4 regions of the Hymenobacter seoulensis genome follow, and region 2 is predicted to be linked to each of the others. Evidence: riboswitches for the same ligand, from Rfam matches in the RefSeq annotation. Region 2 holds a riboswitch; each other region holds the start of a gene.
What was found. Region 2 has a riboswitch for S-adenosylmethionine ahead of metH (methionine synthase). Riboswitches for the same ligand answer to the same signal wherever they lie in the genome.
Positions count from the first base shown of each region.

Region 1: linked by a shared signal. The riboswitch ahead of ACYVHC_RS14330 (amino acid permease) and the one ahead of metH (methionine synthase) in region 2 are both predicted to bind S-adenosylmethionine.
Region 3: linked by a shared signal. The riboswitch ahead of ACYVHC_RS15065 (ATP-grasp domain-containing protein) and the one ahead of metH (methionine synthase) in region 2 are both predicted to bind S-adenosylmethionine.
Region 4: linked by a shared signal. The riboswitch ahead of ACYVHC_RS10800 (O-acetylhomoserine aminocarboxypropyltransferase/cysteine synthase family protein) and the one ahead of metH (methionine synthase) in region 2 are both predicted to bind S-adenosylmethionine.

Region 1 covers NZ_BAAGWD010000003.1:157,529-165,155, forward strand. The annotation lists gene ACYVHC_RS14320 (TSUP family transporter) at 1-1,299, shown strand, start outside; gene ACYVHC_RS14325 (CPBP family intramembrane glutamic endopeptidase) at 1,483-2,253, opposite strand; gene ACYVHC_RS14330 (amino acid permease) at 2,488-3,942, opposite strand; SAM riboswitch class I at 4,341-4,433, opposite strand; gene ACYVHC_RS14335 (hypothetical protein) at 4,792-5,220, shown strand; gene ACYVHC_RS14340 (EcsC family protein) at 5,304-6,059, opposite strand; gene ACYVHC_RS14345 (Gfo/Idh/MocA family protein) at 6,138-7,163, opposite strand; gene ACYVHC_RS14350 (M48 family metalloprotease) at 7,294-7,627, opposite strand, start outside.
Region 2 covers NZ_BAAGWD010000002.1:303,348-310,974, reverse strand. The annotation lists gene ACYVHC_RS09095 (alkene reductase) at 1-319, opposite strand, end outside; gene ACYVHC_RS09090 (PA14 domain-containing protein) at 500-1,621, opposite strand; SAM riboswitch class I at 2,038-2,152, shown strand; gene metH (methionine synthase) at 2,225-5,935, shown strand; gene metF (methylenetetrahydrofolate reductase) at 6,119-7,075, shown strand; gene ACYVHC_RS09075 (tetratricopeptide repeat protein) at 7,205-7,627, shown strand, end outside.
Region 3 covers NZ_BAAGWD010000003.1:337,135-344,761, forward strand. The annotation lists gene ACYVHC_RS15040 (ABC-F family ATP-binding cassette domain-containing protein) at 1-3, shown strand, start outside; gene ACYVHC_RS15045 (hypothetical protein) at 149-919, opposite strand; gene ACYVHC_RS15050 (DUF952 domain-containing protein) at 1,025-1,375, opposite strand; gene ACYVHC_RS15055 (hypothetical protein) at 1,531-1,917, opposite strand; gene hppD (4-hydroxyphenylpyruvate dioxygenase family protein) at 2,072-3,205, shown strand; SAM riboswitch class I at 3,377-3,466, shown strand; gene ACYVHC_RS15065 (ATP-grasp domain-containing protein) at 3,908-4,936, shown strand; gene ACYVHC_RS15070 (LLM class flavin-dependent oxidoreductase) at 4,943-5,968, shown strand; gene ACYVHC_RS15075 (phospho-sugar mutase) at 6,223-7,627, shown strand, end outside.
Region 4 covers NZ_BAAGWD010000002.1:691,096-698,722, reverse strand. The annotation lists gene ACYVHC_RS10815 (IPT/TIG domain-containing protein) at 1-1,431, opposite strand, end outside; gene ACYVHC_RS10810 (lipocalin family protein) at 1,630-2,046, opposite strand; gene ACYVHC_RS10805 (LysM peptidoglycan-binding domain-containing protein) at 2,276-2,572, shown strand; SAM riboswitch class I at 2,933-3,046, shown strand; gene ACYVHC_RS10800 (O-acetylhomoserine aminocarboxypropyltransferase/cysteine synthase family protein) at 3,435-4,823, shown strand; gene metX (homoserine O-acetyltransferase family protein) at 5,023-6,063, shown strand; gene ACYVHC_RS10790 (hypothetical protein) at 6,053-6,682, shown strand; gene ACYVHC_RS10785 (alpha/beta hydrolase) at 6,757-7,627, opposite strand, start outside.

The DNA.
Region 1 (7,627 bases), on a different contig from region 2:
CGGGTACTGGCGGAGCGACACCCGGCCGTGCAGCTGCGCGAGCAGCCCTACCATACCACCGACCTAGTAGGCCACGATTTGGTAATTGTGGCTACCAATGATAAAGCTCTGAACCTAGCCATCAAGGCCGATGCCACGCGCCAGCGCCTGCTCTGCAACGTGGCCGACACGCCCGATGCCTGCGACTTTTACCTGGGCTCTATTGTGCAGAAAGGCGACCTAAAAATTGCCATCAGCACCAACGGCAAGTCGCCGACCATTGCCAAGCGCCTCCGGGAAATGCTGACCCAAACCCTGCCCGATGAGCTGCACGACGTGCTGCAGCGCATGTCGCACATTCGGGAGAAGGTAGGCGGCGATTTTGCCGAAAAAGTAAAGTCCTTGAATGCCGTTACGGCTGAGCTAACCGGTGGCCCGGCCTATGAGTCGCCGGCGGCGGCCAAGTGGCGGCGCATAGCTACCACTGCCCTGCTGGCCTTTGCGGCCATGCTGGTGTTCAACATCCTCTCCTACTACCTCACCTGGAAGCAGGTGTGGGATGTGGCCAGCTCTTCCGAAACGTTTTATCTGTTTGTGGTTATCGGTTTCGGGGCTCAACTGATTGATGGGCTCTTGGGCATGGGTTACGGGGTAGTAACGGCTATCAGCCTGATGAGCCTCAACATTGCGCCAGCGGCCGTGAGTGCCAGTATTCATACCGCCGAAATGTTTGCCAGCGGGGCCTCGGGTTACCATCACTACCGCTTCGGCAACGTGAATAAAAAGCTGTTCAAAGTGCTCCTGATTCCGGGAGTGCTGGGCGCTATTACGGGCGCGTATCTGCTTTCCAGGTTTGGCGAAGTGTATGCGGGCTACGTGAAGCCGTTTCTGGCTCTTTACCTGCTGCTGCTGGGTATTCGCATTATTTCGAAAGCCTTTGCCAAGCCGGGTCCGCGCAAAAAGCACAAGAAGCTGGGCGTGCTGGCCGCGGCCGGCGGCTTCCTCGATTCGTTTGGCGGCGGCGGTTGGGGGCCTTTGGTTACCAGCACGCTCATTGCCGGAGGCCGCACCCCGCAGTATGTTATCGGCTCGGTTAGTGTCACGGAGTTTTTTGTCACGTTTGCCAGCGCTGTCACCTTCTTCGCCACGCTGGGCATTTCGCACTGGCAAATCATCCTGGGCCTAATTGTGGGCGGCGTAGCGGCCTCTCCACTTGCCGCCCGCTTGGCCGGCCGCATTCCGGTGCGCTGGATGTTTGTTTGCGTGGGCCTGATGGTTATCATCTGGAGCCTCTGGGCGCTGCGCAAAGTGTTTATGTAACGCGTATGAGCGCCCTATAAAAAAGCCCCACCGATTCATTGGTGGGGCTTTTTTGTGATTTATCAACTTAGCAGACCTAGTAATTTAAAGCTACTGCCGGAAAGCCTACAAGCCCAGCGTTATCCTGATTAGCTTGTTGAGTCAGCACCGGTTTGAGGCATTTAGCTACCTAGTAAAACGGAGTTAAGCCCTAACAGAAAGGAGTGGTTCTTCCTCAGTTGGTAGCAGTTCAGGCATCGGTACCGGTGTGGTGGTTTGCTGCACACGCCGCAGCACCAGGAAAAGTACTAGGGCACTGAGCAGCACCAACCCGATATACAGCCCCGGCGACGTAGCAAGCAAGATTCCCGGGCTATCAGCCGCCTTGCCCACAGGCCATATCATGGAGGCGAAAGCCAACAGATTATTGAGCGCATGTATGCTGATACACAGCCACAGGGAGCGGGTTCGGTAGTAAAGCCACCCTAGTACTACCCCAATTAGGGCGGTTCCCAGGCTTTGGGCGGGATTAAAATGTATTATGCCAAAGAGCAGCGCCGACTGGCCAATGGCAACCCACGGCCGGTATGCGCGGAGCAAGGCTTGTAAAATCACGCCCCGAAATAGCACTTCCTCCAGTATGGGTACCGCAACAACTCCTACGAGGAACGCCGCTACTGGCTCGTGCACAAGTTCTTCAAAAAAGCGTTGCTGCCAGTCAGGAAGCCCTAGTAGCTGCACCACCGACAGCACCATTACCAGGGCCGGCACCAGTAGGGGCAGCAGGGCGTACAGCCACCCCTTCTCTTGCCCCGTGAACTGCACCGGGTTCCAGCGCTTGCCGGCTTTCCAGCGCATAAACCCAAGCAGGGCTACGTTAGACAACACGGCCACAACCATACCAGTTACGGATTTTGATAGGTGCAGCACCTTGCTGGCGAGCAAAGAGGTAGGCAGGCCCACGAGTAGCGTCACGAGTAAATACCAGCCGATAAATGTCCAGCTTTCTTTTAAGGTAGGATAAGCTGGGGCTGGTTTCGATAGAGAGGCGGTAGCAACTTCAGGCGTACTCGTTTCCACAGTAAAATCAGGATTAGTATAAAGTAGTGTGCGTCAAAACTACTGTTCTTGGCGCATAAAAAAACAACCAGCCGAGCGTAGCGCATCGGCTGGTTGTGATAGTCATCTTGATAAGAAGAATTGCTGCGTTTAGGCGGCTTGCTGCTGCTTTTGCTGCCCCAGCTTGCTGTGCTTGCGGCCATAGCCGTAGTAAATAGCCAAGCCAATGGCCAGCCACACTGCCAGGCGCAACCACGTTTCCCAAGGCAACGACAGCATCATTATGAGGCAGGTCAGGATACCCAGAATAGGTACCAGCGGCACCCACGGCGTGCGGAAGCCACGTGGGGCGTCGGGTTCACGCTTGCGCATAATCAGAATGCCCAGGCACACCATTACGAAGGCCAGCAAGGTGCCAATAGAGGTCATTTCGCCTACCACCGAAATCGGCACAAACCCCGCGAATAAGGCAATAAACAAGCCTAGTAGCAGATTCGACTGCAAAGGGGTGCGGAACCGCTCATGGATTCGGGAGAATACCGGGGGTAGTAACCCATCCTTGGCCATGCTAAAAAACACGCGGCTCTGGCCCAGCAAATCCACCAGAATAACGGAGGTGTAGCCGATGATAATGGCCAGAATCACGGCCGATGACAGCCAGGCGTACGGCGTTTTTTCGATGGCAATAGCCACGGGCGCAGCGCTGTTCTTGAACTCGGTGTAGTTGGCCAGGCCCGTCATGACGTGGCCAAAAAGCACAAACAATACGGTGCAAATCAGCAGGGAGCCGATGATGCCGATGGGCATATTGCGCTGCGGATTTTTGGTTTCCTGGGCCATGGTGGCAACAATATCAAAGCCAATGAATACGAAGAATACTACCCCTGCCCCGCGCAGAATACCGCTCCAGCCAAACTCCCCGAACGTGCCGGTGTTTTGCGGGATGTACGGCTGGTAGTTGGCGGGGTCAATGTACTGCCAGCCGAGCCCGATGAATACCAGCACCACGGCCACCTTCAGCGTAACCACCAAGGCATTAAACCAGGCCGAGCCCGAGGTACCGCGGATAATAATCATGGTGATGGCCAGCACAATAAGCATGGCCGGTATATTCACCAAGCCGTGAACTTCGGTGCCATTAGCCATCGTAGCCGTTTCAAACGGCGACATCACCAGCTGCGGAGGCAGGTTGATACCGTATTTGCTCAGGAACTTCAGCAGATACTGCGACCAGCTGATAGCCACCGTGGCCGCGCCTACGGAGTACTCCAGCACTAAGTCCCAACCGATAATCCAGGCAAACAGCTCGCCCATGGTGGCATAGGCATAGGTGTAAGCGGAGCCCGCAACCGGCACCATGGAGGCAAACTCAGCGTAGCACAGCGCCGAGAAAGCACAGCCCACTGCTGCCACCACAAACGAGAGCGTAACGGCCGGACCAGCATTGTTGGCGGCCGCAATGCCCGTGAGCGAAAACAGGCCCGCCCCAATGATGACACCGATGCCAATGGTAATAAGATTGAAGCCGTTCAGGCTTCGTTTCAGGGTGTTAGCGCCCGTTTCGGCCGCTTCCTGCCGAAGCAGTTCCAATGATTTTCTGAGCATAAAGTGATTCGCCAGGTAGTAGTTGGCTGGTAAGAGAATATCCTGGCTGCAACGCCTGCTGCCGCTTAACCGGCTAGCAACGCGGGTTGCCGATGTCAGCACATTACGTAGCCTTACTAGCTTCTTAAAAAGCCGAAAGCGACGCGTATTGCCGGGCAACTACAGGCAGCAGCGCTGGCCAGGAAATGAAGAGAAGAAAAGAGATGCCTAGGGCTTGAATGCTAGGTAACGATACCATCCAAAGCCAAATGGGTCAAAAACTCAGGGCAGAAGCCGCAGCCTCAACAGCAACAACAGCGGCTCATACAGCAGCGCTGGGCCCTATAGGGCCCACTGAGAAGGGCAGCGGAAACTACGAAACAGGTACTACGGCAGAGGCAAAAGTCCACGGCTTGTTGTTTTTATATGGTCAGGAATTGGCACCGTTCCGGCTGTTGCGGATGGTTGCCGACGCGTCATAGAGCCTGTCTCTCAGCGCCTCTGTATAAAAACAATCCTTTGGGCTAGAAAGAATTGATGCGACAAAGGTAGAACCGGAATGCTGCTCCTGCAAACAGGGTCTTTCTCGCTCTACCACACTGCGTATTTTATCAACTCCTGAAGCCAACTGGTGCCCTAGCAGCCAAGTCTTATCAACTCATAACACGCTCACTATCAGAACACTGCTTTTGCTGATAGATTTTACTGGCGGAAGTTTAACCGGAAAATTTAAATATTTTCAGAGGCTGCTAGGGTCCGGGTTTGCTTAAAGTTGGCATCTGAGTTGCCTATTGACCTAGCAGAAGCATAAACGCCTGTTCCGGACGACGGCCTGCTTCTTTCCCTGAATTTAAACAATCTAACATAGCCATGAAAAAGCTTCTCGTTCTCCTCGCCGCTTTCTCCCTTTCTGCTGCTGCCGCTTCGGCTCAAACTACGCCCGTAAAAGCAGCACACGCCAAGCACCAAAAAGGCACCAAGGCCGCCAAAACCCCTGAGCAGCGCGCTGAGCAAAAAGCAAAAAGTCTCAGCCAGAAGCTAGGCCTCTCGGCTGCTCAAACCGAGCAAGTCCGGCAGCTGAACCTGGCCCGCTACCAGGAAATGCAGGCCAAGCGCACGCAAGTAGCTTCCACCGCCGATAAAAAGCAGGGCCACCAAGCCATGAAGGCCGGCAAGGAGCGCTACGAAGCCCAACTCAAGCAAATTTTAAGCGCTGATCAATACGCGAAGTATGCTCAGCTGCAACAGGAGAAAATGGCCAAGCACAAAGCCCAGCATCCACGTAAGGCCAAAAGCTAGTGCCACCTACCTCACCCAAAAGCCCCGGCGCATTCCTGCGCTGGGGCTTTTTGTTTTATGAGCAAAGCCAGTCTAGGCCGTTACTAGGTAGTTACGTTGGGTAAAGCATCAGGCGTGTTCTCTGCGGCAAACCAGCGCAGGCGGTAGCAGTTCATGGCTGTGTCGCCGAGCTGCTCCAGGAGCCGGTAGTTGGCCACCGCTCCTACGGCCGCTCCAATTACGGGCACTAGCTGCGCCATTTTGGCCAAGTCAATGTAATCGCGGTACTCCTGCTGAAACGTGCGCCAGTCGAATTCCTGCACATCGGTCGGGAGCGTGTGGCGGTAGGCATCCCAGTTAGCAACGCGGCTGTAAATCTCGTTGCGAGTATGCTGGCTGCTGAAGGCTAGCTGGAAAATGTGCAGCAGGAACAACCGCTCGGTGTAGTCGCGCACGTCGTGGCCGTAGAGGGCCGCCACATCAAATAGGAACTTCAGCTTGATGCCGAGCAGCAACGGGAAGTCGGCCAGCCCGAGCAGGAAGCCGCCCGCTCCCGTCATGGCTCCTTCCGCGGCAGCCGTATTGCGGTAATACCGCAGCGTGTTCTTCACCGCAGCTTCGCGCTCAGCCAACGGCGTATCGGCCTGCGGACGGCGCGTAGTGTGCGTAGAGCCAAACAGAACGCCGCGCACCATTTGCTTGATGGCCGCCGTGAGAGCCTGGTGCACCTTTTCGGGCAGAAATGCATTCAGCCGCGCTTGTATCCGGCGCGTGAAACGCCCCACCAGCGTGGGCTTTTTTTGCATTTTCTGTTGCCAGGCGCGCAGTTCCGTACGTGCTTGCTGATCTGGGAGAGTCATAGTAGGCAGAACGCGAAGGCTGATTGTTACCGTAAGATCGGCAGATTCCGGCTGGCACGGGCACTTGCTACTGACCGGTTACCGCAAACTATAAATCCGCTCAATAATCTCAACCACCTTTACACCTTCCTGCACGTTGGTGGGTGCCGGCCCACCATTCCGGATAGTAGTCACTACGTCGTCAATTAGCTGCACGTGGTTGGCGGCGCTGCCCTGGTAGGGCCCGTAGTCGTTGGCGGGGTTAGTGGGCGGCAGCGCAGGCAGCTGATAGTTGCGCAGGTGGCAATATTCCACCTTATCCAAGTACTGCCCACCAATCCGGACGCTGCCGTGCTCCGCTACTACCGTGAGGGAGCTCTCCAGGTTTCGGTCCCAGACGGCGGTGCTATACTGCAAGGTGCCACTACCCCCGCGCACGAGGTCAAACGTCACCAGGCCACTATCCTCAAATTCGGTGAGACCTTGGTGGTTGAAGTCGCGGAAGCGGGCCGAAATATTGGTGATGTCGCCGAACACCCAGTACAGCAGATCCACAAAGTGGCTAAACTGCGTGAAGAGCGTACCGCCATCTTGGGCTTGGGTGCCGCGCCAGCCACCGGGCCGGTAATAGCGGGCATCGCGGTTCCAGAAGCAGTTCAGCTGCACCAAATACACTTGTCCTAGTTGCCCCTCCTCCTGAATCTGCTTAAGCCAGGCCGCGGGCGGCGAGTAGCGGTTCTGCATCACGCCAAACACCAGTCGGTTAGTCTGTTGCGCGGCGCGCACCATGGCTTCAGCATCAGCAGTACGCAGGGCAATGGGCTTCTCAATTACTAGGTGTAACCCAGCCTGCAACCCCAGCATAGCTTGTGGCGCATGCTGGTCATTTGGTGTAGCTATAGTTAGTACATCAGCTGCCGCACCGGCCGCCAGGTAGGCATCAAGTGAGGAAAAAAAGGGCACGCCGGGAAACTCAGCGGCCAGCTCCGGTGCTAGTTCGGGCCGAATGTCAACCAAAGCCACCAGGCGGGCGCTAGCGTGCCGTGACACCAGGGTGGCATGGCGCCGACCAATATGGCCCACGCCACAAATAGCAAAACGAACGGCAGAACTAGAATCGGCCAAAAGAAATCAGAATGAAGTTACCTCTGCCTGCAAGCTCCGAAAAACCCACCGTAATTCCCGAACAGAAAAATAAAGCCCGCAGCACCTGTTTGGCGCTGCGGGCTTTGTTCACGCAGAAAATGACGGGCAATTAGAGCAACCGTTTCAGCTCATTGAAATTAGCACTGCTAGGGTTTCGGTTGGTGCAGCCTAGCTGCTGGGCACTGCGCTGAATACTTTGAATGCGGGAGCCGGGGTTGGGGTGCGTGCTCAGGAACTCCGGTGCACCTCCTCCACCCTGCTTTTCGGCTTTGATGAAAAAGCCGGCGGCACCGTCGCAGGCGTAGTGGCGGGTGCCGTTGAGGTAAATGGTGGAGTATTTATCAGCCTCGTTTTCGTAGTTGCGGCTGAATTTCAGCTGGCCTAAGCCTGCTGCTATCTGCACAAGCTGGTTGGAATTGTTGCCCAACACAATGCCGAGCAGA
Region 2 (7,627 bases):
CTACGTGCCAGAGCTGGATGAAAATGCGGCCTCCGGCGGCGTGCACGGCATCGGTTACTTTTTTCCAGCCAGCTACCTGCTCTTCAGAGTAGATGCCGGGGGTGTTGATATAGCCCACGCCCTGGGGCGACACCTGCGAACCTTCCGTGATAATCAGGCCGGCCGAGGCGCGCTGCACGTAGTATTTTACCACCGACTCCGTGGGTACGGTGGCCTCATTGGTGGCGCGGCTCCGCGTCATGGGGGCCATAGCAAAGCGGTTGGGCAGAGTAAGCGCGCCTACTTGTACAGGCGAGAAAAGATGGGGAGTGTGATTCATAGCAAAACAAAGTTTGGGAATCAGCTCCATGCCGATTCGCGAACTGTAACTGGTGTTGCTACATATATGTTTTCGTTTAGCTATATTTTTTTCGCCTTGCTCCCGATAACCAAGTAAGCTCGCAAGTGGCCTAGGTCCTGCTAGCGCCCGTATGCAGCGGGCTGCCGAAGCGCAAGTGCGCTATTGCACCATTACTTCCACCCGACGGTTGCGAGGGCGCTGCTGCGGGTCGCGGTTGTCGGCTACTGGCCTAGCACCCCCGTAGCCACGGGCTGTAAGCCGCACGGAATCTACACCCTGCTGCACCAAATACTGACGCACCACGCGGGCCCGCTGCTCCGAGAGGCGCAGGTTTAGGGCCGCTTCGCCCACATTGTCGGTATGTCCGGCAATTTCCAGCCGTAGGCCTGGTTGCTGGCGCAGAGTGCGGGCCAGGGAGTTTAGGGTGGGGCGCGAGCTAGGCAGCAGGGTTGCGGTGCTTTGGGTGAAGTACAGGTTGGGCAGCGTCACGGCGGCTCCTTTGCTGAGCGCCGTTAAGTCGGGCAATTCGTTGGCAACGGTATCAGGAGCAAGTGGTTTGGTGGGCTCGGGTTTTGGCGATGCTACTGGCCTAGCGCGGCGCGCCACCCGTGGCACTAAAGCAGTGGGCTTTACTACCGCTTTAGGGGCTAGCGCTGGAGGTGCTACCGGTGCTGGAGTAGGCGCCAGCGCTGCAGTGGCTTTGGGTTTGGATGGCGCGGCTTCTCTCAGCACTAGCACGTTACTAGGCAGCCTCTGGTACAGATTATCTGTCGGAATGGGCTGAGGCTCATCGGTTGTATTCGGCAGCTGCCAGGCCAACTGGGCTTTCGAATCCCGGTCGCTCTGGTAATACTCCACGCGCACCGCGTAGTAGCCGCCGGCCTTCATTTTGAGGTGCGCAACAGAGGTAGTAGCGGGCTGGTCGCGCCAGGAATCCAGCACCTTCTTCCCGCCTATCCAAACGCGCATACCATCATCGGTCGCAATCTGGAAGGTGTACAGGCCCGTTACGGGCGCGTAAATGTGGCCCGCCCAGCGCACAGAGAAGTATTCGCCCGGCACCCCCGGGCCCGGCGATACAAAATGGTCGCCGGTAGGCCCGATGGTCCAGTTGAAGTCGATGCCCGGGTCAGTGCGCGTCAGTACCAGCTTCTCGAACTTCTTGCCTTCATAGTACTGCCCGCGTAGGCCAGTACCCGGCTGGTGTTGAGCCAGCGCTAGGCCACTTACAAGCAGTAACCCGGCGGTTAGAGCTTTCTTATAAAGACTGGATAGTATCATAGCAGCAATAAGTTGTTAACGCATTGACCATAAGATGAACAGAAAATCAGGCGGCGCAAAATTTATTCAACGAGCCCGCCTCTCCTGTTCAACGAACCATTCTGCCAGGCCTATATAGTAGAGCGTGATAAATGCTGATATATCCTTAGACAGAGTGCAGCGAATTATCCCGCATGCTGACGTTGCCAAACTATACTGTGCTGCTTGATCTGGCGTCCGCGTAGTCGCAGCATCTCTACCTCTGACTCACGAAGTGGCCTAGGCCTCTGCGACGAAGCGGTAGAGATGCTTCGACTCCGCTCAGCATGACAACGATTTTGTTCTAGGCCTGCTCCAGGCTAAAACCTACTGGCCTAGGCCACTCCTTCAGCCTTCGGAATTGAAATTTGAAGATTCCCGTTGTATCTTCGCTGTGTTACTTATCCAGAAAGACCGAGGGATTGGGCCCTATGACGTCTTAGCAACCTGACTTAACACAAGGTGCTAACTCCCGTTTCAACGCAGCTTGCCTGCGTTGGAAGAAGATAAGTACAGGACTCGCGCCTCCACGCGGCTCTTTCTGGATAGGCACTTTTTCGCTGCCGATTTACTTGAAGAGCCGATATGCCGACCGTCACTACCTCCCCGCTCCACGATATTCTTGCCAAGCGCGTCCTGATTTTGGATGGCGCTATGGGCACCATGATTCAGCGCCACACGCTGACTGAGGAAGATTTCCGGGGCACCCGCTTTGCCGACCACCCGAAGCCACTGCGCGGCAATAACGACCTGCTTAGCATCACCCGGCCCGATATCATCAAAGGCATCCATGCCGACTACTTCGCGGCCGGCGCTGATATGGTGGAAACCAATACGTTCAGCGGCACCACCATCGCGCAGGCCGACTACGCCCTGGAGGATATTGTGTATGAACTCAACTATGAGTCGGCGCGCATTGCCAAGGAAATAGCCGACGAGTTTACAGCCCAAAATCCCGACAAGCCCCGCTTTGTGGCCGGCGCCATCGGGCCCACTAACCGCACCGCTAGCCTCTCTCCCGACGTTAACCGCCCCGGTTTCCGGGCCGTGACGTTTGACGAGCTGGCCACCGCCTACCACGAGCAAGTGCGCGGCCTGATTGATGGCGGCTCCGACGCCCTGCTCATCGAAACCATCTTCGACACGCTGAACGCCAAAGCGGCGCTGTATGCCGTGCAGAAGTTCTTCGATGAAGGTGGCCGCGTGGTGCCCGTCATGATTTCCGGCACCATTACCGATGCTTCTGGCCGCACCCTTTCGGGGCAGACGGTGGAGGCCTTCTGGAACTCTATCCGCCACCTGCCCCTGCTGAGCGTGGGCCTGAACTGCGCCCTCGGCGCCGATCAGCTGCAGGTCTACATCAAGGAGCTAAGCCGCATTGCGGATGTGCATATTTCGGCGTACCCAAATGCTGGCTTGCCCAACGCCTTCGGTGGCTACGATGAGTCGGCTCAGGAATTTGCGGGCGTAGTAGAAAACTACCTCAAAGAAGGCCTCGTGACGGTGGTGGGTGGCTGTTGTGGCACCACGCCCCAGCACATTGGTGAGCTGGCCCGTCTGGCGGAAAAGTATGAGCCCCGCAAGCTGCCGGAGCTACCCAAAGTAACGCGCCTTAGTGGCCTAGAGCCCTTCGGCATCACTGAAAACAGCCTGTTTGTGAACGTAGGTGAGCGGTGCAATGTGACCGGCTCCCGCGCCTTTGCTCGCCTTATCCGGACCGGCAACTACGAAGCCGCCCTGCAAGTAGCCCGCGACCAGGTGGAAGGTGGCGCCCAGGTAATCGACGTGAACATGGACGAAGGAATGCTCGACTCGGAGCAGGCCATGACCACGTTCCTGAACCTCATTGCCTCGGAGCCCGATATTTCGCGGGTGCCGATTATGATTGACTCCTCGAAGTGGAGCGTGCTGGAAGCTGGCCTCAAGTGTGTGCAGGGCAAGAGCATCGTAAACTCCATTTCGCTTAAGGAAGGCGAAGAAACCTTCAAGGAGCGGGCTCGCACCGTGCGCCAGTACGGCGCCGCCGTGGTGGTCATGGCCTTTGATGAGAACGGCCAGGCCGACACGCTAGAGAAGCGCATCGAAATCTGCCAGCGCAGCTACGATATCCTAGTGAATGAAGTAGGCTTCCCGGCCGAGGACATCATCTTCGACCCCAACATTCTGACGGTGGGCACCGGCATGGAGGAGCACCGTAACTACGCGCTGGACTTCATTGAGGCCGTCCGCTGGATCAAGCAGAACCTGCCCGGCGCCCTCACCAGCGGCGGCGTCAGCAACATCAGCTTCTCATACCGCGGCAACGACGTGGTGCGCGAGGCTATGCACTCGGCCTTCCTCTACCACGCCATTCAAGCTGGCCTCGACATGGGCATCGTGAACCCCAGCCAGCTGGCGGTGTACGATGAAGTACCCAAGGATCTGCTGGAACTGGTAGAAGACGTGCTGCTGAACCGCCGCCCCGATGCCACCGAGCGCCTCGTAGACTTTGCCGACACGGTAAAGCAGAAGGACAAAGTGGAGGTAGTAGCCGACGCTTGGCGCAGTCTGCCAGTGAAAGAGCGTCTGCAGCACGCCCTAGTGAAAGGCATTACGGAGTTCATCGACCAAGACACCGAGGAAGTGCGCCAGCAGGTTACTAGGCCACTTGAAGTGATTGAGGGCCCGCTAATGGCTGGCATGAACGTAGTTGGTGACCTGTTTGGCGCGGGCAAAATGTTCCTACCTCAGGTGGTGAAGTCGGCCCGCGTAATGAAGAAGGCAGTGGCCTACCTCGAGCCCTACCTGCTCGCCGACAAGCAAAGCGGCGACCGGCAAACGGCTGGTAAAATCCTGCTGGCCACCGTGAAAGGTGATGTGCACGACATCGGTAAGAACATCGTGGGCGTGGTGCTGGCTTGCAACAACTTTGACATCGTGGACCTGGGCGTTATGGTGCCTTTGGAGAAGATACTAGACGAAGCCGCCAAGCAGCAAGTAGACGTGATTGGCCTGAGCGGCCTGATTACGCCTTCGCTGGACGAAATGGTGTACGTGGCTCAGGAAATGGAAAAGCGTGGCCTTAAAACCCCGCTGCTCATTGGCGGCGCCACTACTTCCCGTTTGCATGCCGCCGTGAAAATTGCGCCTAACTACTCCGGCCCCGTAGTGCACGTAAACGATGCTTCCCGCTCCGTAGGCGTAGCCGCGGCTTTGCTGGGCTCCGCCGATGTGGAGTATGCTCGCACCGTGCGCGAGGAGTACCGCCAACTCCGCGAGGACTACGCCGGCCGCCAGCGTGATAAAAACTACCTGACTATTGAAGCCGCCCGCGAAAACGGATTCAAAGCCGATTGGGAAACCAGCCGCATTGTGAAGCCGAGCTTCCTGGGTACTAAAACACTGGAAGACTACCCGTTAGCTGAACTGGCCGAATACATCGACTGGACGCCCTTCTTCCAAACCTGGGAGCTGAAGGGCCGCTACCCCCGAATTCTCACCGATGAGAACGTGGGCGAAGCTGCCACCCAACTCTTCAACGACGCCCAGAAGCTGCTCAAGCAAATCATCGACGAGAAGCTGCTCACGGCCCGCGCCGTTATCGGTTTCTGGCCCGCCAACACCGTAGGCCACGATACCATCCAGATTTTCAAGGATGAAACCCGCGAGGAAATCCAGACCGAGTTCTTCACCCTGCGCCAGCAGAGCGAGAAAGCACCCGGTGTGCCCAACCTCGCCTTCTCCGACTTTGTGGCGCCCAAGGAAACCGGCCGCGAGGACTACATCGGCGGCTTTGCGGTAACGGCAGGCCTAGGCATTGAGAAGCTGCTGGAGAAGTACGAGCAGGAGCACGACGATTACTCCAGCATCATGGTGAAAGCCCTGGCCGACCGCCTCGCCGAGGCGTTTGCTGAGCGCCTGCACCAGCGGGTGCGCGAAGAGTTTTGGGGCTACGACCCAGCCGAGAACCTTTCCAACGAAGACCTCATTCAGGAGAAATACAAAGGCGTGCGTCCCGCTCCCGGCTACCCCGGCTGTCCCGACCATACCGAGAAAATTACCCTGTTTGAACTCCTCGACGCGGAGAATAACACCGGAATCCGTCTCACCGAGAACCTGGCCATGTACCCTGCTTCCTCGGTCAGCGGCCTTTACTACGCCCACCCCGATTCCCGTTACTTCGGTCTCGGCCGCATCGGCAAGGATCAGGTAGAAGACATTGCCGAACGGAAAAACATGCCACTGCCAGAGCTAGAGCGCTGGCTGGCTCCTAACCTAAACTACGACCCCGCCAGCGTGCCGGTGACGGCCCTCTAGGCCACTAAAACTAGTTCCTCTCCTCAGATGAGGAGGGGCTAGGGGTGGTTGAAAAACTAGAGCTAGTAACTAAGGCTAGTTATCAATCTAGGCCGCTTCAACCGCTCCCAACCCCTCCTCATCTGAGGAGGGGAGTTTAGATTACTACTCCCTCGACTCACTAGCCCCTAGCTGGTGCTCTATATGAAAGTAACCGAACACCTGACCCGCGCCGACGGCAAGACGCTGTTTTCCTTCGAGGTACTGCCCCCGAAGAAGGGCGAGAACATCCAGAACCTGTTCTCGAATATTGAGCCCCTGATGGAGTTCAAGCCGCCGTTTATTGACGTGACGTACCACCGCGAGGAGTACGTGTACCGCCAGCACCCCAACGGGTTTCTGGAGAAGAAAACCGTGCGCAAGCGCCCCGGCACGGTAGGTATTTGCGCCGCCATCAAGAACCGCTTCGATGTGGACACGGTGCCTCACCTGATCTGCGGGGGCTTCTCGAAGGAGGAAACCGAAAACGCGCTCATCGACCTGCACTTCCTGGGCATTGACAACGTGCTAGCCCTGCGTGGCGACCCAATCAAGTCGGAAGGACACTTCAAGCCGGACCCCGACGGGCATGCCTACGCCGCCGACCTCATTGGGCAGGTGGCGGACCTGAACAAAGGCGCATATCTAGATGAGGAGCAAGACGATACCTGGGCCACTAATTTCTGCATCGGGACGGCGGGCTACCCTGAGAAGCACTTTGAGTCGCCGAACTATGCGGCGGACTTGCGCTACCTCAAGCACAAAGTAGACCGCGGCGCCGACTACATTGTGACCCAGATGTTCTTCGATAATGAGCAGTTCTTCAACTTTGAGAAGCGCTGCCGGGAAGCGGGCATCACGGTTCCTATTATCCCGGGCCTTAAACCACTTACCACTAAAAGCCAGCTGAGCATGCTGCCGCGCTCCTTCTACCTGAATCTTCCGGAAGAGTTGGCCGATGCGGTGCACCTAGCGCCGGATAACAATGCGGCCCGCGAAATTGGGATTGAGTGGTGTATCAACCAAAGCAAAGAGCTGATGGCCCATGGCGTGCCTTGCCTGCACTACTACAGCATGGGCAAATCGGAGAGCATCCGGCGGGTGGCAGCGGCCCTTTTTTAAGAGTGAACTGGTGAAGGGTGAACTTGTGAAACACTGTAGCAGGTAAGTAGCCGATTTCTTATCATTGACTGCACCACTGGCGCTAACCGCACGTAAAACGCTCAACTTCACCCTTCATAACTTCACTACTTGGACTCCCTCGACGACTTATTTGCCCGCCTACGGGAGGCCACAACGCCCGCCGAAGTTGAGGTGCTGCAGGAAGGTATCTGGCAGATTTGGCTTACTACCGGCAACTTGGTGCTCGATAAGTACCTAGAAGCCGGCATGCGGTACCTGGCAGCGGATAACTACAGCACGGCCATCAGCGAGTTTAATGCCCTTATTGAAGCCAGCCCGCAGTATGCAGAGGGTTGGAACAAACGCGCCACCGCCTATTATCTGCGGGGTGAGTACAATGCTTCCTTGCGCGATGTGCGCGAAACGCTGCGGCTGGAGCCGCGCCATTTTGGGGCTCTCTCGGGGTGGGCCACTATGCTGCGCATGCTCGGCGATGACCGGGGCGCCTTGCGGGTACTAGGTCGGTTGGAGGCGCTATGCCCAGCGTGGCCG
Region 3 (7,627 bases), on a different contig from region 2:
TAGCCCAAGCACCTAGTCCATCAAAAAGCCCTTCCTGAACTATATCAGGAAGGGCTTTTTTACGGGCAATTGAATTTGCATTCGGCAGTGATTGGCAAGCTACATCACTCTTACTGAATGATTTTGCGTTTCAGGTACTACCTAGGTACTAGATACCCGGAATCTGGGTGAAATCGAACTGCACGGGGCGCTCATTGAAGAAGGCCACGAGGCGCACGCGTTTCATGTAGTCATTCCGGGGAAAATACACCTGGCCCGTAACTCGTTCCCCCGGCTGCAGCGTGGTTCGGAGCAGCACCGACGACTCTAAATGGGCTAATTTGCTGTGGAGCTCATCGGCTTGCTGGGCATGTTGCTCTCGCTGTTCCTCAAAAAACGCGTTGTCGCTTTGGTGGCGGTCGTCGCGCTCCGCGACTTGCTCAGCTGTTTCTTTCTTTTTGATGCTAGCTACATCTTCGGCCACATGGCTTGCGCTGGTCAGGATTTCAAACCAGCTAACGTTTGTGGCCTTGGCGGCCTGCTTGTCGCGCTTGGCGGCCAACTGCTGCAGTTGCATCTGCGGGTCCAGGGCCGGAACCTTCAGGTGTTGTATTCCCTGAGCCAGCTGGGCTTCGGCCAAGGAATCGTTCGGGAGCATAAGGTAGTAGAAGGTTTCGGGCGCAACAACTACAGGCTGATCGGAATAATTAGTGAACTGTGCTTCAAAAACCAGTGCTTTCTGCTCGTAGCGTACAAAACCCAAGCGAACTTGCACGCTGTCGGGGTGGCGCACCACGCTGGTAGGGTGGCCATCTACCCAGGGTCCATCGTAGCGGTTGGGCAGCATCTTGAGGAAAGATGTAGAGCTGCAGGAAGTTAAAAATACTAGGCACCACAGGGCCGCAAACCCCTGCCCGATGCGTAAGGATGAAATAGCCATTAAAGTAGTTTCTGGAAGGATAACTGCTGACCAGAGCCGGCGCAAAAACTAATAACTACGCCGGCGCTATATAGTGTTTCTGCACCGCAACAATAGCTCCAAGTTCTACTGTACTAGCCCTTCGGGCAGCTCAAACCGCCCCGCAGCATCGGCACCAAACGCCCAGAAGCGCCGCATGGCAGCCAGCGGCACCGGCCCAAATACATGCGCGAAATGCTGCTGCCGGCTCTCCACCCACTCTCGCTCCAGACGCACTCCGGCCGCAGCCAGCGCTTCTTCGTCCCACTCTAGCAGCACTACATCAGTGCGATGGGGGTAGTAGCGGTGGGCCGTTTCCAGAATCTGGTGCTGCTCCGAGCAGTGAATGAAGCCCACGGCTGCTAGGTCGGGGCTGGCAAAGAAGCCGGTTTGCTGGGCCTGCTCCCAATCGGCGGGTTCGGCAATGCGGTAGAGCATGCGCTAACATTATAGATGAAATGCCTGCTCATGCCAAGGCGCAGCCGACGCAGCTTACGGGTTGCAAGAGGGCTAGTACCCACTTGGTTCCGTGCAAGCTGCGTCGGCTGCGCCTTGGCATACTTTAGGTGATTAGAGCAAATGTACTGCTCAGCTTACGCCTTCCAGAGCTCCTGCTGCACGGCTTTGCCTACCGTTAGCATGATGCGGGTGGGACTGGGTACGAGCGTAATACGCGCCTCTTTGCCGGGGTACTTCTCAGAGTCAACCCACACGCCTTCTTTGGGCGAGGGTTTGCCGCCGGTGCTGGAGGGCAAGTAAGCCGTAGGCAGCAGCACGTCGGTATCCGAGTTCAGGTCGTTGTGCACTTTCTCTAGGGCCGCCTCCAGGAAAGGGCCGTACTCTTCGTTGAAATCGTCTTCCAGATCGTGCAGTTCCTCCTCTACATCATCGTAGCGGGCGTCGTCGTACGACATCTCGTGCAGCAACTGTTTCTTTTCGATGAGCGCAACGAGGGCGCGGTCGAGGTCCTCCTTATTCATGGCCACGGGCAATAAATGGTGTGTTGCAAAGGTGCGTAGGAATTGGGGATTTTACGAAGTTCCGGAAGCGCATGTTGGCAGAAGCGCCACGAATCCGGCTATTCCTGTATTTTTACCAACGCATTCTATCCACCCGTTACTTCATATCCCGCCCATGGAAACCATGACTTCGCCGGCCGTACAGGCCCATCCCGCCCACGATTTTCTGCCGCTCAATGGTACTGATTTTCTGGAGTTTTACGTCGGTAATGCCAAGCAGTCGGCGTATTTCTACCAGGCGGCTTTCGGCTTTGAGCTGGTAGCCTATGCCGGCCCCGAAACCGGCGTGCGCGACCGGGCCAGCTACGTGCTCCAGCAAAACAAAATTCGGTTGGTGCTCACTACCTCCCTCCTGCCCGACTCCGACATTACCCGCCACGTAGCTCAGCACGGCGACGGCGTGAAGGTGATGGCCCTGTGGGTGGATGATGCCCGCAAATCGTTCGAAGAAACCACCAAGCGCGGCGCCAAGCCCGCTTTCGAGCCCTATACCATCGAGGACGAACACGGCTCCGTGACGCTGTCGGGCATCTATACCTACGGCGAAACCATTCACACCTTCGTGGAGCGCACCAACTACTCGGGCCCATTCCTGCCGGGTTTCGTGGCCCGCAAGAGCAACGTTCCGCAAGGTCCGGCCGTGGGCCTGCAGTACGTCGACCACTGCGTAGGCAACGTAGGCTGGGGCGAAATGAACCAGTGGGTGAAATTCTACGAGGACGTGATGGGCTTTAAGCTGCTCATCACCTTCGACGACGACGACATCAGCACCGAGTACTCGGCCCTGATGAGCAAGGTGGTGTCGAATGGCAACGGCTTCGTGAAATTCCCCATCAATGAGCCTGCCGAAGGCAAGAAAAAGTCGCAGATTGAGGAGTACCTCGACTTCTATCACTCGCCTGGCGTGCAGCACATGGCGCTCATCACCAACGATATCCGCACGACGGTAACGGAGCTGCGCCGCCGCGGCGTGGAGTTTCTGCAAGTGCCCAACACCTATTACGATGACCTGCTGGACCGCGTGGGCCACATCGATGAGGACCTGGACAGCATCCGCGACCTGAACCTGCTCGTGGACCGCGACGAGGAAGGCTATTTGCTTCAGATTTTCACGAAGCCCGTGGAAGACCGCCCCACCGTATTTTATGAAATCATTCAGCGCAAAGGCGCCAAGAGCTTCGGCAAAGGCAACTTTAAGGCGCTGTTTGAGGCCATTGAGCGTGAGCAGGCCCTGCGCGGCAACCTGTAATTTTACTAGCCCTTTAGCGTAAGAAAAGCCCGGTCAAGCAATTGGCTGGGCTTTTTTGGCTCTAGCGGTTTAATTCATCAAGGTACCTTGCAACCATATGTGGTTGAATTTGGCAATGTGCTACGGCCTGATTTACCTTTGCAGAGTCAATTCTTTCTGACCAAAGGATTGTTTTTATACAGAGGCGTGGAGAGACAGGCTCGACGAAACGCCGGCAACCCCCAGTTACTGGAACGGTGCCAACTCCTGCACATATAAAAACAAGTTGCCGTGGACACTGCCAACAACGTTTCGGTTCGCTCTGCTTCTCCCGTTGCTCCTTCGCAACGGCTCACCTCTGGCGTGTGCATGCACGTAGCCGGTTGGTACATGGCTGGCGCGTGTTGTTGTTGTTAGTACCCCGCTGTATCCAGCTGAGCTAGCACGTTTGCTGGCATGTTGCCCCTAGTACTTTTCAGGTTCTCGCCTCTGCTTGCAGGGCGTGGCAAACACCGCGTATGGTGGCCTTTCGGCACGTGCCCGGCCTCGCATGCCCGCATGTTGTACGGTGCTCAGGGAGCAACTCACGCCCTCCTACTGTTTAGCCACTGACTACTAGCCATCTAGCTTCTTCTGGGCTGCGCACTGCTGCGTGGCCTTCTCAGACGATACTGGCTTGCCGTGTCGTCCTCTTCCCCACCTACCTCTTCTTACTTTTTCCTCATGGCGCACGCTGTAAAGCCCATTGGCATCTATTACGAACACCCCGAGTGGTTTAAACCCTTGTTTGCGGAGCTCGACCGGCGGGGCTTACCCTACGAGCAAATCGACGCCGCGCACCACCTCTTCGACCCTTCCGAAACTGAAAGCCGCTACTCGTTGGTCGTGAACCGCATGAGCTCCTCGGCATACCTGCGCGGCCACGGGCAGGGCATTTTCCACACCGCAGGCTTCGCTACGCACCTTGAGCGCATCGGCACACGCATCATCAACGGCTCGGCGGCTACGGCCATTGAAACCAACAAAGCCCGCCAGCTTTCCCTGTTTGCTTCCCTAGATCTGAAATACCCCAAATCCTTCGTCGTGAACCATGCTTCGCGCATTCCGGACGCGGCCCAACAGCTGCAATTCCCGATTGTGGTGAAGGTGAACATTGGGGGTAGCGGCGCCGGCATCATTCGCTTCGATACCCTGGAAGGCGTACGCGCCGCTGTAGAAGCCGGCCAGATTGACCTCGGCATCGACCAAACCGCCTTGGTGCAGGAATACGTGACGCCCCGCGACGGCAACATTCACCGCGTGGAGACGCTTAACGGCAAGTTCCTGTACGCCATGAAGGTATATACTACCGGTGAAAGCTTCAACCTCTGCCCCGCCGAAATCTGCCAGATTCCGGAGGAGCAGTCGGCAGAGTTTTGCCTCACGGAAGCACCCAAGAAAGGCATTCAGGTGGAAGCCTTTACGCCCCCAGCCGAGGTAGTAGAGGCCGTGGAGCGCATTGTGGCCGCCGCCAAAATTGACGTGGGTGGCATTGAGTACCTGATTGATGACCGCACCGGCGACGTACTGTTTTATGACATCAATGCCCTCTCCAACTTCGTGGCCGACGCCGTGAATGTGGTGGGCTTCGACCCCTACGCCCGCTTCGTGGATTACCTGGAAACGCAACTGGCGCCCACAACAGCTTCTGGTTCGCTAGGTACTGCCGCGGCTCAAACCTCTCACCAGCCGGTTCCGGCTTCTATTCACTAGGTCATCATGAGATACGGATATTGGATGCCCGTTTTTGGCGGGTGGCTGCGCAACGTCGAGGACGAAAACATGCGCGCCGACTGGGACTACGTGAAAACGCTGGCCCAACGTAGTGAGGACCTAGGCTACGACCTTTCCCTCATTGCCGAGCTAAACCTCAACGACATCAAAGGCGAAGAAGCCCCTTCTCTGGATGCCTGGAGCACAGCCGCCGCCCTGGCTGCCGTTACGAAGAAACTAGAGCTCATGGTGGCCGTGCGGCCTACGTTCCACTCCCCGGCGTTGCTGGCCAAGCAGGCAGCCAACATCGACCACATCAGCGGCGGCCGCTTGAGCCTGAATGTGGTGTCTTCGTGGTGGCAGGATGAGGCGAAGAAATACGGCGTACACTTTGAGCAGCACGATGACCGCTATGCCCGCACCGCCGAGTGGCTGCACGTGGTAGACAACCTCTGGAAGCAGGACCACTTCACCTTCGAGGGCAAGTTTTATAAGGTTACAGACTCCATTCTGCAGCCCAAGCCGGTGTCGCGCCCACGGCCTTTTCTGTACGCTGGCGGTGAGTCGGAAGCAGCCAAAAACCTGATTGCGGCCCAGTGCGACGGCTACGTAATGCACGGCGACGAGCCCGCCGCCATCGGGCGCCGCATTCAGGACCTGAGCCAGCGCCGCGAAAAGCTGGGCCTGCCACCCATGAAGTTTGGCGTAGCAGCGTACTCTATCGTGCGCAACACCGAGCAGGAAGTAAAAAAAGAGCTGGAGCGCATTACCAACGTAAACGGCTCGGCGGCTGGCTACAAAAACTACCAGCAGTGGCTGGCCGGCACCCAGCTCGAAAACCAGGTAAGCCTGCAGGATTACTCGGTATCGAACCGCGGCCTACGCTCCGGCCTCACCGGCACCCCCGACCAGGTAGCCGAGCGCATTGCCGCCTTCGAAGCCGTGGGCGTTGACCTGTTCTTACTGCAGTGCAGCCCGCAACTGGAAGAAATGGAGCGTTTCTCCGAAGCCGTCATTCAGGTGCTGGCCTAGGTTAGCTTGCGGTTTAGAATGCAACCGGCCCTAGTAAATACGCACGCACCTCGCGTCGTTTTACTAGGGCCGGTTGCATTCTAAACCCTGCGGCGCTGCGCAAACTCCATGGCTCGTTGCTACCGTTGCGCATGGGCTGGGCCCGGGAAGTGCTCAATCTCGGACACTTACTAACTTAAGTAGGCAGAACACAAGAAAACCTCTTTTCTTTACTCCCGTTCTCAGAATCCCAAGTACCCAAACCCTACCTGAGTATGGCCCTAACGCCGAGCATCCAAGAGAAAATTACGACCTGGCTGAGCGACAGCTACGACACGAATACCCACACCGAAATCCGCGACCTGATAGCCCAGAATCAGGAGGAATTCCTTTCTGATGCCTTCTACCGCAACCTGGAGTTTGGCACCGGCGGCTTGCGCGGCATTATGGGTGCGGGCTCTAACCGCATGAACCGCTACACGCTGGGCATGGCTACGCAAGGCTTGTGCAACTACCTGCTGCAGCAGTTTCCGGGGCAAGAAATTAAGGTGGCCGTCGCGCACGACTCGCGCAACAACAGCAAGGAATTCGCGCGCATTGCCGCCGACATCTTCTCGGCCAATGGCATTACGGTGTTCCTTTTCGATGCTCTGCGCCCCACGCCGGAGCTGTCGTTTGCCATTCGGTACCTGGGCTGCCAGAGCGGCTGTGTGGTTACGGCTTCGCACAACCCCAAAGAGTACAACGGCTTTAAAGTATACTGGAACGATGGCGCGCAGGTAGTAGCCCCCCACGACAAGAACATCATCCGGGAGGTAGAAGCCATTCAGTCGGTGAGTGAGGTGAAGTTTCAGGCCGATGAGTCGCGCGTCCGCCTGATTGGCGCCGAGCTTGATGAGGCTTACCTGGCCCGGGTAAAGGAGCTCAGCATCAACCCCGCCGCCATCCAGCGCCAGCACGACCTCAAGATTGTGTACACACCGCTGCATGGCACTGGCATTACGCTGGTACCTAAAGCACTGGCGCAGCTAGGCTTTACCAATGTGCACATCGTGGAAGCGCAGGCTACGCCTGATGGCAACTTCCCCACGGTGTTATCACCGAACCCCGAGGAAAAAGTAGCCATGCAAATGGCCCTCGACCAAGCTAAAGCCCTCGATGCCGACCTCGTTATTGCCACCGACCCCGACTCGGACCGCGTAGGCATTGCCGTAAAGGACAACGTCGGCGAGTGGGTGCTGGTTAACGGTAACCAAACCGCTGCGCTGCTTACGCACTACCTCCTTTCGGCCCGCAAACTGGCTGGCAAGATGACGGAGAAGGACTTCATTGTGTACACCATTGTTACCAGCGAAGTACTCGGTGATATTGCCCGCCATCAGGGCGTGAAGGCCTACCAGACCCTGACGGGCTTCAAGTACATTGCCGGCATCATCCGCGACCTGGAAGGCGAGGAAAACTACATTGGCGGCGGCGAGGAAAGCTACGGCTACATGATCGGCGACTTTGTGCGCGACAAAGACGCTATTTCGGCCTGCGCCGTACTAACCGAAATGGCCGCCGTTGCCAAAGACCACGGTCGCACCTTGTACCAGGAAATGGTGCAGATGTACCTGGACTATGGCTTCTACAAGGAGCACCTGATTTCGCTGACCAAAAAAGGCCAGCGCGGCGCCGAGG
Region 4 (7,627 bases), 390 kb from region 2:
GCGGAACACCAAGTTCGGGTAGGTGCGGCCGGCCAACGACGGCGTGGCACTAGCCTGGTTTTTGGCTCGAAACTCCCAAGTGCCGGCCTCGGTGCCAGCTGTGGTAGCCAGCGTCTGTACCAAGGCGGCATGCGGCCGGTCAGTATAGTGCCGATAGGTGCCACCATTGTAGATATAAAATACTTGGCTGGTACTCTCAATAGTAATAACACCCTGGTCGCTGGAGTTGGTAACCACGCCTTTATCATGGATGGCCAGCGCAATTTCGGTAGCGCCACTGCGCGTGAGCGTGAGGGGCGTAGTGCTGGTATTGAGGGCTGGAATTTCAAAGAAGATGGAGTCGCCGGACCCTGGGTTTACGCGCAACGAGCGAACCGTAACGGCAGGTGTACCCACGGCAGAAGCGGCTATGCCGGGCGCCAGTACCACCGCATAGCTTTTGGCTACGCTGGTATGGTCCAGCAGTACATCATCGTTGGAGGTAGGTAGGGCATCTTTGTCCCAGTTTTGTGCGTCAAACCAACTGCTCGTACCGGCGCCACCATCCCAACGTACCACTGGCGTAACCGTGAACGTACGGCTCTCGGAGCTGCCCCCGCCCGGCGCAGGATTGAACACCGTGACGGGAAACGAGCCAGCCGTTGCCACCGCACTAGCTGGCACACTGGCACTAAGCTGCGTAGCACTTACTACCGTAGTAGTCAGCTCTGTGCCATTGAATCGCACTACGCTGCCTGCCCCGAAGCCACTGCCCGTAACAGCCAACGTAAACCCACCGCTGCCGGCAGCTATACTAGATGGCGCCAATGCTGTAAGTGTGGGCTTGGGGTTGAGCAGAGAAGTAGCCTGCACCTGAAAATTATCAATACGAACTGGGCCAACGCCAGACGCGCCACTTACTAGTAGCCGTACCACAACCGCTGCTTTGTTATTGAGGCTGCTTTGGCTTGAAAGGTCAATCAGGTGCTCGGTCCAGAATCCGCTGCCAGTGGTTATGGGTGTTGCGGTTTCAAACGTGCGCCCACCATCACCACTGAAAGCTACTGTAATAGTACTGGCACCCGTGGACGGGTGGTACTGCTGGTAATAAAGCTTATAGCCAAAATAGCTGGGCAGATTAGCTCCGCCAAGCACAAATTCAAGATACCGGGTATTCGTGCCGGCTGAGTTGTTCATACCTAGTGCCAGGCCAGCGGTACCCGCCGTGAAGGCGCTTGAGCCAGTGGCAGTGCCCGTGAACGTAACGAAGGGCTCGGTTGAGGAAACGGAGCTAGTGACGTCGGTAGCCACTGTCGGCGAGATGCTGCTGAAGCTGGTGCCGCTGTTGAAATCGTAACTGACGACGGTCGTCGTCGTCTGGGCTTGGCTGTTGAAGCTGCTCCACAAAAGCAGCAGAACGGTAAGGCGTGTAAACAACGTCTGGGACTTCATATACCAGGTTTAGTGGGAGTTATAACGTGCTAGCCAGTGCTCTGCACTACCCGCCCCTAACCGACATGAAATCAAAATTGTCCAATCATCACTGTACAAGATTTTATGCCTCGACAGTACTTACTGTTCACCTATAGCCATAAAAAAAGCCCTTTTGCATAGTACAAAAGGGCTTTTCTAATTAGGAAAAAACTTGGTTTATTCCTTTTCTAGGCGCAACTCCGCGCCTTGGGGGCTTTTTAGGGTCAACTTGTCGTCGGTCAGGGTTACTACATCAAAGGTGTTGCTTTGGGTAGCACCGTCGGGCGTCATCGTGATTTTCTTGGCCGCCTGATCAAAGGTGTACTTACCGTTCACTGCTCCGGTTGGCGACATCATGGTGTACTGCTGGTTCGCGAAGAACGTGATGCGCTCATCTTCCTGGGCATCGGTCTGTTTTACTTTGTCGCCGGAAGCGCTGAGTTCTTTATCGGTTTTCCATACTTTGCTTTCCTTACCGTAAAGCATATTAACGCCTTCTACTTTACCTTCTTTGCTGCCACAAGCAGCCGTGAAAAGTACTACCAGCATAAGCAGGCTAGCTAGCAAGCGAAAAGAGGAAGAGGGGGTTTTCATGGGGAGAATGGTTAGATGAGAGAGTAGATTTTATGTCTCTGCTCAGCCTCCTGGATAACCAGGCTGCTAGGTCAGCATTGCCACTCTTACGGCAGCATTCCCCAAGATGTTCGCGCTACAGTCCGGCTACAACTTATTGCATTATCAAGCGTAAGAGAGGCAAACCAGACCAGTGCATCGTGCTGATTCTCGGTCAATTCCCCTCTCACAACTAAACTGACTTACTGCTATGGGACTGTTTGATTTCCTTTCTAACGACGGCGATAAGAAGCCTGTTCAGCCTACTACTCCTCCGGCAGCGGGTGGTGCCACCGATTTTTTTGGCAACGCCAACCAGGCCGCAGCTACTACTACTCAGGGCGATACCTATACCGTAGTAAGCGGCGACTCGCTTTCGAAAATTGCCAAGCGCCATTACGGCGACGCGGCCAAGTGGCACCAGATTTATGACGCCAACAAAAGCGTTATCGGCTCGAATCCCGACCTAATTGAAGTAGGACAGGTACTGACGCTGCCCAAGCTCTAGCATTTCTCTAGCTTCGAAATATCCAAAAAAGCCACCTCTTACAAGGTGGCTTTTCTGTGTTTCTAAAGTTCCCTGTAATATGTTTCGGATGGTGGTATGGCCCACAGAGACTAAGGCTCACTGTTGCCTAAAGTGTACCCTCTGCTCAACAGGAGCAGAAAAGACAGCTTGTTGCCTGCATCTATTAGTGCCTGCCAATCAACAAGTTGACGGCTACTCATCTTAACGCAGCATAAGCATATTAGCAGTATCGGCTGATTAAAAATTATTTTCACTAGCTATTGCATATATCGAAACTAGGCCTATACCTTTGCAATACCAACTAGGTACTCTCCCGCTCGCGGCGGGGCAGTTTTCAAAGATTTATACAGAAGTGGCGAGAGAACAGGCTCCCTGACCCACTGGCAACCTTCGACCGCGCGAAAGGTGCCAATTCCTGCCCGACCAGCCATTCGGCGGCGGGGCATATAACTCAGAGTGCCATGGAAAACACCTTCGCTTTCGCCCTTCCTTCCGCTGCTGCCCAGTCTGCTTTGTTGCTTACTGCCCAGCCGCTTACCTGCGTTTCTAGGGCTTCTGTAGCCGCCCACGCTGCTTGGCGAATGCGAATGCGCTGCTGTAGCGGCGCTTGTTGTTGCTGTAGCTAGCCCACGCACGGCGGCCCAGCTTCTCCCCTCCCCTGTTTCCTGGGCTTTGGCCCCTGGTGCTGCCTAGGCAGCGTCGCCTGGCTCGTCTGTTTGCTCAGCTCGCCCTCACAGGTTGCTGACTTCAGCCCGGCTCCTGCTACGCCCTTGCGTAGCCCCCACTGTAGCGGTTTACGCTCCCTTCCTTCATATCCAACTTCCTGCTAACCAGCCTTGCTATGTCCACGCAGAACGCTCACTTCGAGACCCTCCAACTCCACGCCGGCCAGCAGCCCGACCCCGTAACCGGGTCCCGCGCCGTTCCGATTTATCAGACGACCAGCTACGTATTCAAGAATGCCGAGCACGGTGCTAACCTGTTTGCCCTGAAGGAGTTCGGCAACATCTATACCCGCTTGATGAACCCCACCACCGACGTGTTCGAGCAGCGCATAGCCGCGCTGGAAGGTGGCGTAGCGGCACTGGCTGTTTCTTCGGGGCAGGCGGCGCAGTTTATTGCCCTCAACAACATTCTGCAGGCCGGCGACAACTTCGTGAGCACTACGCACTTGTATGGCGGCACTTACAACCAGTTCAAGGTGGCGTTCAAGCGGTTGGGCATTGAGGTGCGCTTTGCCAACGGCGACCAGCCTAGCGAATTTGAAGCTCTGATCGACGAAAATACCAAGGCGCTTTACCTCGAAACCATCGGTAACCCGAGCTTCAGCATTCCGGATTTTGAGCGCATTGCCGCCATTGCCAATAAGCACGATCTGCCACTCATTGTGGACAATACGTTTGGAGCCGGGGGCTACCTGTTCCGGCCACTGGAGCACGGCGCGCACATTGTAGTTGAGTCGGCCACAAAATGGATTGGTGGCCACGGCACCAGCATTGGCGGCGTGATTGTAGACGGCGGCAAATATGACTTCGGCAACGGCAAGTTCCCGCAATTCACGGAGCCCTCGGAGGGCTACCACGGCCTCGTTTTTAATGAGGTATTCGGCAAAGGTGGCCCGTTCGGCAACATTGCTTTCATCATTCGGGCCCGGGTAGAAGGCCTGCGCGATTTTGGCCCTTCGCAGAGCCCGTTCAACTCTTTCCTGTTGCTGCAAGGCCTCGAAACCCTAAGCCTGCGCGTAGACCGCACCGTGGAAAATGCCCTGCGCATTGCTACTTGGCTAGAGCAACATCCGCAGGTAGAAGCCGTGAACTATCCCGGCCTGAAGAGCAGCCCGTACCACACGCTGGCCCAGAAGTACCTGAAGCGCGGCTACGGCGGCGTGCTCACCTTCGCCATCAAAGGCACCAAGGAAACCGCTATACAGTTCATTGATAACCTGAAGCTAATCAGCCACCTGGCCAACGTTGGCGACTCTAAAACGCTGATTATTCAACCCTCGGCTACCACGCACCAGCAGCTTTCTGAGGCAGAGCAGCGGGCAGCCGGCGTAACACCCACGTTGCTGCGCCTGTCGTTGGGCACGGAGCACTTCGAAGACATTCGGGCGGATTTGACCCTAGCCTTTGACGCCGTGCGCACGGCAGCTACTATTCCTTCCGGGGAGAGTGGCAGCACCCTCCTACCCGAACCCGAAACCGAACACGTTGCCACGCTGGAAGTCTGATACTTGAGAGGGGTTGATGCCGGGCCGCAGGTGAGAGAGCGGCTCGGATCAGCTTCCAGCAACGCAGCGCGCGGGCTGGTGCCTGGGCTTTCAGGAGAGAGGAAGCCGAGGACCAACGCCGCCCGCACTACAGCCGGGGCGGAGCCGGGCAGAATCGGCTCCGCCCGCAGGCTATTGACTTTGAAATTGCCCTAGTACCATGCCTTCCGAAGAAGAACCACACCTGTTTCGTTTGCCTAGGCCACTTCGGCTGGAAAGCGGCGCCATATTGCCTCAGGTGAACGTAACCTACCATACCTACGGGCGCCTAAATGCCTCCCGCGACAATGTGCTATGGGTGTGCCATGCCCTCACGGCTAACTCTGATGTGCTGAGCTGGTGGCCGGGGCTAGTAGGACCGGGCTGTTATTTCGACCCCGCCGACTGGTTTATTGTGTGCGCCAATGTACTAGGCTCCTGCTACGGCACAACCGGTCCAGCCTCTGCTGATGCCGACACGGAGCAAGCACCATATCAGGCGTTTCCGCTCCTGACCATCCGGGATATGGTAGCTGCCCATGAGGCCTTGCGTGAGCACCTTGCCCTACCGTCTATCCATACCCTGATTGGCGGCTCTTTGGGTGGGCAGCAGGCAGTGGAGTGGGCGGTGCAGCGGCCGGCATTGTTTGAGAACCTAGTGCTGCTGGCTACCAACGCACGGCACTCGGCCTGGGGCATTGCCTTCAATGAAGCCCAGCGCCTAGCCATCTTCGCCGACCCAACCTACCACACGACCACGCCGGACGGCGGCGCGGCGGGGTTGCGGGCAGCCCGGGCCACGGCGCTGCTCAGTTACCGCAGCCACCACGCCTACGGCCGCACCCAAACCGAAACCGACGACGAGAAGCTGGACGATTTTCTGGCCAGCTCTTATCAGCGTTACCAGGGTGATAAGTTGGTGGCGCGCTTCAACGCTCACAGCTACGTAGCCCTGTCGCGGGCTATGGACAGCCACCACGTGGGCCGGGGCCGCGGCAGTGTAAAAGCAGCCCTAGGGCGCATTAGGGCCCGAACCCTGGTACTTGGCATAACTTCTGATATACTGTTCCCGACTTCTGAGCAGCAGCAGCTTGCCCGCTACATCCGGGGGGCGCAATACGCTGAAATGGAGTCAGAATATGGCCACGACGGCTTTCTGATTGAAACTGCTCAAATCACTCACTTCCTTGAACGATTTTACGTCCAGACCTATGTCCACTAGCGCTGCGCCGTTACCCGCATTTTCTTCTGATTTCAACGCCCTAGCTAAGCGCAAAAAGCCGGCTACCCCGGCGTCGGAGCGCCGGCAGCTCCTTTTCGATCTGACCTCTGAAGCCGCTTTACTAGCTGCCCGTACCTTCGGAACCTACCTGCAACCCGAGCACGTGTTTCAGAGCAGCATCGAAAACCTGCAACCCGTTGATATTGCCTTTGCGGCCAGCTACGGCTGCCAAATTGAGCTGGAAGCCAGTATTCAGCGCCTGCCCGATGGCCGCATTACGGCCCTGATAATGCCCCAGCTCGCCCCGCAAATGGGCGCGGCAGCTGTCAGCATCGATGCCGATTTTACTTCGGCTTCGGGGCCGCTACCTGGATCTTCGGCCCTTACTGACTTGGAGGTGGAAATTTACCTGCGCACCGACGAAGACCGCCTGATTGACCTGCTTGACTTCAGCGAAATTTCGGAGGAAGCCGATGAGGATGGGTACGTGGTAGGCTATGTGGCGCTGGCGCATCTGCTGCGCCATCGGGAGGTGCTGCGCAAATACGGTGCGTTTCTGGTGCGCACGGGCAATGTGCGCCCAGTAAGTGCCAATGAGTACTCGGAAGAAGCAGCGTAAGCCGTTTACTACCCTAGCATTACTACAAAACCCTCCGCAGCACGTGCTGCGGAGGGTTTTGAGTTTCAGGCGGCCTAGTACGGACTAGCGGTAGTAGTGGGCGCTGAAGCTGGCGGCTCCGTTGCAGCCTGGGTAGCCGGTAGCGCTGGCAACGATGAAACTCCTGCTGAATCAGGAAGAGCTTTCAATACGTCGGGTTGCCAGCTGAGCGCTGGGCTTGGCGGCTGCACGGCAAGCCCTACACGCCTAGGCAATAGGAAGGCCGTAACCTGCGCCACGCGCCGCGGATTAAGCGCGGCGGCCAGCAACGGCCCGGGGGCACCATTCCCCAGAAGCGGCCGCAGGAAGTCACGCATTACAAAGAAAGCCGAATCAATGTAGGTGGCCTCAAAGGAGTATGGCACGTGGCCCGCGCCCCGGAAACTGCGCAGTACGCTGGGAACGCCCACGGCATTGGCCCTGGCACGCAGGGCACCGCTGCCGTACACCAGCTGCGGTGGCAGCGCCGAGCCCACGGTGCCGCGCCCATACGGCACCAGCCCGTCGCGGGTGCCGTGTACGCTGCACAAGGGTACATCGCCTTTTTCTAGCCAGGTGGCGCTGGCCAGCGCGCCGCAGAGGTTAATTACGCCCCGCGGACGGCTGCTGTACCCGGCGTGTCCGCCGCTGCCTTCCAGCCCGCCCAGGTCAGCAAGCCCTAAGTAAGCGGGCACTTCAGACACTTTATTGAGGTAGCCGGCTTGCAGGGCCATAAAGCCGCCGGCTGAAGACCCGCCCACAAACACAAAGCCTGGGTGCACCCGAAAACGCTTGGCATTGGCGGCATCATGCCGAAAAAAGCGCACCGCCGCCCGCATATCCTGAGTGGCCCGGATGGCGGCTCGGCCGATGCCTACGGTATCAAAGGGAAAGAAATACAACCGATAATCAATGGTAGCCGCAACA